DNA from 2 places in the Kyrpidia spormannii genome. Region 1 is predicted to be linked to the other one. Evidence: riboswitches for the same ligand, from Rfam matches in the RefSeq annotation. Region 1 holds a riboswitch; the other holds the start of a gene.
What was found. Region 1 has a riboswitch for cyclic di-GMP ahead of CVV65_RS05775 (methyl-accepting chemotaxis protein). Riboswitches for the same ligand answer to the same signal wherever they lie in the genome.

Region 1 (4,427 bases):
CAACAAATCTTATTACGCACCTCATGTTGGATTAATTCTTAAAGAAATTAAAGACAAAAATAACCATCAATATGTAAAATTTGTAGAACTAGTGAAGTTTAGTTCTGTGCAAAGTCGGGATAGCTTAACAAACGAAGACTCTTCCGCCACCCCCACGAATTCTAAAAAACCTTTAACAGACTTGCAGATAGCAGCTGGTTCCGGAAATGTGGAACTGGTAAAAGCTTTGCTCAGCCAAGGTGCCGATCCTAATGTAACAGATTCAAGCGGGGCAACTCCTCTTATTGATTGTGCGCACTCAGCTGCTAACCCACACGCTAATACGCAGGCCTACAATGAAATAGCAAGGATTTTATTGGAACACGGGGCAAATCCAAATGTTCAGGATGCCAGCGGAGACACAGCATTGTCCTTTGCTGTGTTCGCGAATGATCTAGAAATGGTTAAGCTTTTATTGAACGCCGGAGCAAATCCAAATCTCAAGAATACGAGTGGACTTTCGGCGATGTCGGGAATTGATCCAAATTCGGCGATAGGAAAATTGTTGATTCAATTTAGCACATCCGCTAATTCTAATAATTAACTCGAGCTTCGCACCCTCAGCAAGCCAGCTTTGGTTTGATTGTATTGAGTAAATGGTCGATGAATCGCTATACAATCTGCTCAATCATGTCTTGTTCCTGGGTGACTATCCCATATTGGGCGACTCTGAGTCACTCCAAAATAAGTCTCAGTCTTTTATAAACCGGAAGTCGTCCAGTTCATTACAGCAATCGTACAACAGACCGCCAATAGTTCGAGGATCCTGGCCGTTTCTGGAAGTCACGGACAAGATGATATAGCGGACGAAAACGATGGTTGTATGTGTAAACATTTTGTCATACGTGCGCCCCTGGAGTTCTTTCGCCAGTCTCAGATAGGACTTACTGGCCTTGAAGAACGTCTCGATGTCCCATCGCTTACCGTAGATCTGAACGATCTCTTCTCTTCGTCGGCCAGGCGGGTGTCGGTACACAGGAGCGTTAGCCATCTACAGGAACGACCTCGATCTCGGACGAACACGATCTTGGCGGGCACCAGCCATATTCTTCAGCATACACACGACGTGCGGAGAACGGCGCGCGGCCTGCGTAATCGTCGATGGGTATGCGAACCAGCTATCGAACAACAGGTACTTTGCTGAGATGCCCAAGTCCTGAGCCTGTGCCAGCAGTTCGAAGATGACCTCCGTGGCTTTCCGCAGGGGCTCCTGCCCCGCTTGTACCCACAGGTGCACTTGTCGACGGATTCGGTAACGCTGCACAGCCTGTGTCCTCGTGTTCAGAACTCAACAGGGAAAAGCATAAAGGCACAAACGAGTTGCCATCCGACCAACCCAGTGTCAGTAGTTGGAAGGCTCGTACGAAAGTATAAGAGACGTAGTTCAATTTTTTACCTGTAATCCCTGAATTAGAAAAATTGACGTTTTTCGTAATACATCATATAATAGGCGTAAGCATATCCAACCATCGACCAGCATCCTTCTAAATTTTCACAAATCAACTGGAGCAATGCGAAGTCTTTAATGCAAGAAGGTTACACCGATAGTGTTGCGTTTGATCTTACGGCAGCAATGGGAATAGCGGCAGATGTACAAGTGAATGGCTCGACGATGGGTTCTATTTGGCTCGGAACAGATAATCCTGCAGTGGATAATCCTGAACTCCGGGCATTAGCTCTGGATTTAAGAGCAAATCTGAGTTACCTAGATGAGAATTGTAAACAACTGTATTCCGTTTTAACGAAGAAAGGTAACCCTAACTCCATCGACGAACTATCCTCTCATATTTCTAATGACCTCGCAAAACTTCAGTCTTACGAAGATGACCTTTTGCATGGCCATCAGCAAGTAGGTGCCCTTCCTGAACCGCTTAATCCGGCGGCAGATTGTTTTTGTCAAGCACACCAAATCCCCTGTTAAATGAAAGCACAACCTCAGAGTCGGTCCCACACATCTTGCGCCTATCCCAGGAAGACATTGCGCGAAAAAACCATCCTCAGCCGACCGCCGATGCCCGGCAGCTCCCCATCCATGCCCGCCGAGGCCATGTAGAGAATGCGACGTACGGAATGTTGTTCATCCCGGCAATGAGATTCCGGGCCATCTCCGTGAGAACAGCACTGGGCCGGCCGACTTGCTTGGCTCCAAGGCACGACACCGCCGCATCAAAAGCGGAGGACACTCACGAACAATCCCCCTTTTCAGTCCAACGCCTCCCGCCGAATCTCCTCAACCTCTTTGTAAGGCGCATTCCCCCGATGGCTCCACACCATTCCTCATCCGGCTTCACGATTCCTCCTGGCTTTGATCCGATAGAGTGCATCAACCAACCAGACCTTATCATGTGCGGAATCAATGGGCTAACTTTGATGATCCATCCCTCCGCGACCCCCCTTTATGAAACGGAACAGAAACTTGCCCGACTAAAGACGAAAGCGAGCCCTCGGAGGCATTGTCTTCAAAAATATTTCACAATTTCTTCTATAAATATTCGTCGATGTGAAGAATGGCGTACCTTGATTGACCAAGATTGTCACTATAGAGTAAACATGAAGCTAGCTGGATGTGTGGACCAATCTTATACATCCTATATGGTTGGAGGCAATGAAAGACTGTCTGAAATTGGGCGCTTGGACAGTTTGGAGCCAGTAGCGCAACCGGCCAATGTCCTTCGGGGGATATTGGCCGTTTTTTGTGGTCCCAAATACCTCAAATGGAGGGATCCCATTGATGCCGGAACTCTTGGGATTGAAAAAAGGAAACAAAGAAATGATTGTGGAACCGATCACACAGACGGATATCGAATCGACGCCCCGCATGAAGGACAAGTTGACCTTTTTGCAGTTGTTCAAGCGAGATCTGGAGACGATTCGGCAAATTAAAGACGACATGGACCAGATCATCGAAAAAGTTGCCGTGCGCCATTACGACATGATTGAGCGGTTCCCCGGTTTGCAAGGCATTGTGGATCGGCACAGCAGTCGCCATCGGCTGACAGAAACATTCATCCATTATTTTCAGACGCTATGCGCCATTGAGGATGTGGACGCGGAATTTATTCACAGCCGCGTGAAAATTGGACAGATACATAGTCGCATTCACCTGACGCCCGAATGGTACCTTGGCTCTTATGTAAGGGTGTACGAATATCTCATCCCTTGCCTTGTTCGGAAATATGCGAAAGAGCCCGAGAAGTTGGGGAACATTCTGTTGTCGTTCCTGAAGGTCATTACCATGGATATGCAACTCATTATTGAGGCGTATCAGGAAGAGAACGACTTCAAACTGATCGACAACATCTCGGGGATTATGGAATCCATCCTGGGCATGGACGGCACCAAAGAAATCCTCGACGCGGCGTCGACGGCAGCCGACCACGCCGAAGGGATCAGCGCCGCCGCACAACAGCTCACCGCTTCGGTTAAAGAAGTGGCCCATCAGGCCGTCCGGGTCGCCGAACATTCCGATCGCGCCGTCCAGGACGTGGAGACGGGCCGTCGGGTGATCGAAGATTCCCTGCAGGGGATATTGTCCCTCGGAGACTCCTTTGAGAGCATGCAGACAAAAGCCGATTCCCTGTCCTCAGCAACCGAGGACATTTCGCACGTGACCGATTTCATCCGCAACATCGCCGACGAGACGAACCTGTTGGCGCTCAACGCCGCCATTGAAGCGGCGCGGGCCGGCGAGCACGGCCGGGGGTTCGCCGTCGTCGCCTCCGAGGTCCGTTCCCTGGCCGACCAAACCAAACGATCCGTTCATAAGATTGCCGCCACCATTGAGCAAGTGCAGCAAGAAGCCCGGTCGATGCGGGATCTCACCGGCCACGTGGTGGAGGAGCTCCATGTTCGAGTCGAGCAGTCCCAAGAGGCCATCCAAACGCTCGGGGGGATGGTCGAGCAAGTGACACGGATGGGGGAACTGACCGCCGGGATCGCCGCGACTACGGAGCAGCAGTCGGCGGCCACCGAAGAAATCACCACACGCATCAGTCATGTGTTAAGCGACACCCAGCGGACAAAGGAACGGGTGAACGCCATGGGGGCTCAAATCCACCAAACCAGCGTCCAGGCGAATGGGCTGCGCCTGGCGCTCATTGAAAATCTCAGCCACCTACAGGACAAGCAGGTGGTGCGCGTGGCCAAAACCGAGCATCTGTTGTGGAAGTGGCGGCTGCACAACATGACGCTCGGTTTTGACGTCGCCGATGAGAAGGAGTTGGTCGATCACCGGCAGTGCCGCTTGGGGCAGTGGTACGAGCAGGCTCGGGGGCGGGCGTCTCTCTCTTCCCTGGATTCGTTTCAGGCGATCGAGGAACCACACCGGCGGCTTCACCATCTGGCAAGGCAAATCTACCGGCTGCTTCTCGAAGGGGAACGAACGGAAG
Region 2 (4,427 bases), 1.7 Mb from region 1:
CTGGCTGCCGCCCAGGCGAAACTGGCGGACACCAAGGCGGGCAGCCGGCAGGAGGAGTTGCAGCGGCTCCAGGCGGCGGTGGAACAAGCCCATGCGGCCTATGCGAATGCCCAGGAAAATTACAATCGCACGAAGAATCTCAATGATGCCGGGGCGGCGTCCAAAGCGACCCTGGATCAGGCCGAGTTGGCCGTCGCCCAGACGAAAGGCGCCCTTGAGCAGGCGCAGGCGCAGCTCAATCTCGCCAAGGCGGGAGCAACGGAAAACACCATTGCCGCCCTTGAAGCCCAGGTGAACCAAGCCCAAGGGGCGGTGAACCAAGCCCAAGCCGCCTTGCAAGCGGCCCAGAACAACTTGGTGAACACCAAGATCGTTGCGCCGATGGACGGGGTGGTGGCCGCAAAGAACATCAACGTCGGCGAGATGGTGCAGCCGGGCGCGCCCTTCTTGACCTTGGTCAATCTCGACTCCGTCCGAGTGGCGGTTAGCGTGCCCCAGTCCCTGTTGCCCAGTCTCCACACGGGCCAGACGGTCGGGGTGCACGTGCCGGAACTGGGCGAGGAGACGTTCTCCGGGACGATCACCTTCATCAGTCCGGTGTCCGACCAAAACAACAACACCTTCCCGGTCAAAGTGGAGGTGCCTAGCCCTGACCTCCGGTTGCGGGCGGGGATGGTGGCCGACGTGACCTTTGGCGCCACCGGCCAGGCCGGCGTGGAGATCCCCATGAAAACCCTTGTTAAACAAGAGGGGAAAACCTTCGTGTACAAGCTCAACGAGGACCGTGTCCAACTCGTTGAAGTGCACGGCCAGCAGAAGGACGACCACTGGTTCATCGCTTCGTTGGGGGTGAAAATCGGCGATAAATTGGTGATCGAACCAGGGCCCGGTTTGAAAGACGGCGCCCAAGTTCACGTGCGCAGAGGGGAGACGCCATGAGCCGCGAGGCGACAACCGCTGCCCCCGCGGCTGTTGAGGAAACGGCCAACTGGTTGGCCTGATCGTGGTCATGATGGTGCCAAGGAGAAATTTCCCGATAATCTGATCTCTAGTGGTGACGGTGGTGACCCGGAATCGTATCTCAACGTGCTTCATTTCAATGGGCGCACAGGTGAACTTGTCGACGCTGGGGAAGACATTCACGTCCTTGTCTTTTTATGGTGACGGGGTTCTGGTATGCCCCTCCGGGCGTCACTAGTCGATAATCCGAAGCCCTTTTCCAGCCCTGATTTCTTCGATTCCTTCTTCGCAAACACCATAGGATCGCCAAGGGCACGTGGGACATAGGATCGAAATGTCCCTTGGTACCATGTTCTCCCGAATGAGCTGTTGAATTTCGCTCCACGGAAGGCTTTGTCCGACCCGCAGGCCCAGTTTCTGAAGCACGGCGGAGTCGCGTTCATGGATGTTTGTATCGTCGCAGTGATAGGGTTGAGATTCCGGGAATTTTACGCATAGATCATCAGGCCCAGCTATGAGGAGAATCTCCGTTTCCGGTGCCATGCGCAAGGTTTGGTGAAGACGAGTCATGTTTGCGGCGTATTCGGGAGAGTATCCCATGCCTCGGTATCCAAGCAGACATAAAAGATGGTGACCTCGCAATCGAAACATTGGACGGCTCCCCGTCTCCTTTGTTCAGAGATTCCTTTCTAATAGACTTATATTCCAATCTTCGTGGTTAAATTTCCTGGATGAAAGCATTTTGGTGATCCCAATGGACGCCCGGAGCGCCGGCCACATCCACCTGTGTTTATGCTAGCACATCGGCGGAACGACGATGAACTCCGGTCCGGCCCATGAAAGGGCTATCATCACTTCCCTGCTCAGTTTTTTTTAGATCGTCATTATAGGCGCTGAACAGGGGTCCGTTGTCTCACAAGGCCAAGCTTTCAAGTGTTCACCCGGTCGGCTGCCGTTTCTTGTACTTTCTCCACCATGTAAGCGTTTTTCGCACCCTGATGACCTTGTCACTGACGAGTTCCAAGATGACAATATCACGGACGAACAGCAGCACGCACTGCGACCGCTTGACAGATGTCGAATAATGTAGGATTATGTTGGGACAAGGTGAATAGGTCGATAGAGTTGTCTCAGGGCAAACTAGCGGAAACGCTAGGACGCAAAGCCACGGGTCTAAGGGCACATGTGCCTATGATCGCCGGGTTGCCACTCGCAAAGGATGAGGCGCCCTGCAGGAAAAGGGCGCTTTTTGACATCATTACGAAGGAGGGTGAAGGAATTGGATCAATTTCCAAATAAACCCTCACCGGGGGGGGGGGGGGGGGGGGGGGGGTATAAATCCCCTAAAAACCCAAATCAATACAATTCCCTCTGCCGGAGTGTAGATGAGATCCTTAAACACGAAACGCTTGAAGTGGTTTATCAGCCCATCGTCAATCATGCCGAGGGCGTCGTTTTTGCTCATGAGGCACTAAGCCGTCCTCAGTACGGCGGCCATTTTATTCCGCCGGAAGTTTGGTTTCGTGCTGCTTACGAAAGCAAGCGTTCGATGGAAGCCGATTTATTAGCTCTCACTATCAGTGTAAATCGCCTCCGACTGTTGCCCCCTGAAATCAGTTCCATTCCCTTGTACGTGAATGTGATGCCGAGCAGCTTTGTTCAGGAGTCCTTTGTTGAACGGCTCGAAGTTTTGCTTCGAGAGGGACTGTGTGAACCAGACCAACTTGTAATCGAAATCGTCGAGTACATATCGTATGACCTTACTTTGTTGTCGAAAATGATCAAATCCATACGATCACTCGGCGTTCGGATAGCCCTTGACGATGTTTGTGCTGGGAGCACCAGTCTTGCGGGACTCTTTGAATTCGAACCCGATTTCGTCAAAGTAGACCGTACAGTGATTCAAGGGATTTCGATATCCTCTTCAAAACAGCGATTTCTATCCCGTTTAGTGAGATTTATGGAGTCCGGAAATTCAGTCATTGCTGAGGGGGTCGAAAACTACGAAGATCTGAATGCCATTCGGGAAGCTGGTGTCAATGTGAGTCAGGGATACTATTGGTCACGCCCGATGTCGATCAGTGAATTGTCGGATCTGCTCAGTGAAATTGAGAGAAAGAGGACTGAGTTGGCGGATCTTGCTCGGAATAGGGACGGCTCATTGACCGATAAGGCGGTGGTACAGAAAAGCCAAGAACTCGATACTCTGATTCATTTGTACCACCAATTATTGCGCAAGGATTTGTAGGTGGTCACAGAATCACCCTCCGTGTCGTTGGCGGCGACGGACAAGGATGAGAGGTGAGAGAATGCGGTCCTTGCTGGAGAAAGTAAGGCATTGGCTTTTCAAACCTCGCCTGTCAAGATCATCAGAACCTGAGACACAATCATTCCCGTCGTTTGAATCCAATGAAGAGATACGAAGCGTGCGGCATGGAACTGTCACTGTGGTGAACAATCAGCTTATTGTCTCTGACCCTGACGATGAAGGTTCATTTGCGATAATTGTTATCCCCGACGACCCTCGGTTGACGGTCGTGATTGACGGACAGAAATGTGTCGGAGAGGTCGTTGTTCATGAAAATCAACATATCGAGGTATCGCTGGCCAAGAGTTTGCCATCAATCCAATTTTCTACAAAAGTGACGAAGGACAACATGGAAGTCATTGGGAGAATCGACGTAAAACCGGGTGAAGAGCATCGTCTCAGAGACATGCACGGTGCGCATCGTGCGGTGCTGGAAATTGAAACAATAGATTTGCGTCCCGATCCATTGGGCACAGGCGAAATTGTGGCGCGGTTGGAGTCTGCGGGGTACGTCGGGGTACTTGACCCGACAGGAGTTGAGACCATTGCTCAGGCCAAGGACACGACCGAGTGTATCGTGTTGCGGGGAACTCCCCCCGTTCCAGGCCGAGCGGCTCGTTACAGACGGGTTGAACTTCCGAAGGTCCACGATCCTCTTCAGCGTCAGATGCCCATTACATCCATTGGTCTTGGCACAACGGTCGCTGTATTGGAACCAGAGATACCGGGTACGCCGGGGCGGGATGTGTTCGGCAGGGAGATTCCATGTTCAGTACACCGCTCGCTGCCAACGCTGGGTCAAGGTGTGATAGAAGTAAATGACCGCCTCGTGGCAGTTCGCAGTGGCCGACTGCTCTTTACGAAAAATCGTATCGATGTAATCCCGGAGTTGGTTATTGACCACGATCTTTCCAGCAAAGACGGGAAGGTTGAATTTGACGGGGACGTTGTGGTGTTGGGGTCGGTACTCGATGGTAGCTATATCAAAGCCATGGGGACAGTGCGGGTAAATGGTGGTGTGTTCCACTCGACGGTGCTGGGAGAACGTGGTGTGTCGGTACAGGATGCCATTGTGGGTTCGCAGATCGTGGCGGGAGCATCCAAACTTGTGTACACGAGGATTTATGAGATGCTGAAAAAAGGTATAGTGGAATATGAG

Region 2: it holds a riboswitch for cyclic di-GMP, as region 1 does, so the genes downstream of both, CVV65_RS14050 (EAL domain-containing protein) here and CVV65_RS05775 (methyl-accepting chemotaxis protein) in region 1, are expected to answer to the same signal.

What each region holds. Positions count from the first base shown of each region.
Region 1 is NZ_CP024955.1:1,163,375-1,167,801, reverse strand. Features, by position in the region: gene CVV65_RS05795 (ankyrin repeat domain-containing protein) at 1-583, shown strand, start outside; gene CVV65_RS05790 (transposase) at 731-1,030, opposite strand; gene CVV65_RS16535 (hypothetical protein) at 1,565-1,960, shown strand; cyclic di-GMP riboswitch class II at 2,629-2,712, shown strand; gene CVV65_RS05775 (methyl-accepting chemotaxis protein) at 2,771-4,427, shown strand, end outside.
Region 2 is NZ_CP024955.1:2,847,849-2,852,275, reverse strand. Features, by position in the region: gene CVV65_RS14065 (efflux RND transporter periplasmic adaptor subunit) at 1-939, shown strand, start outside; gene CVV65_RS14055 (DUF1284 domain-containing protein) at 1,195-1,560, opposite strand; cyclic di-GMP riboswitch class I at 2,085-2,171, shown strand; gene CVV65_RS14050 (EAL domain-containing protein) at 2,231-3,208, shown strand; gene CVV65_RS14045 (FapA family protein) at 3,270-4,427, shown strand, end outside.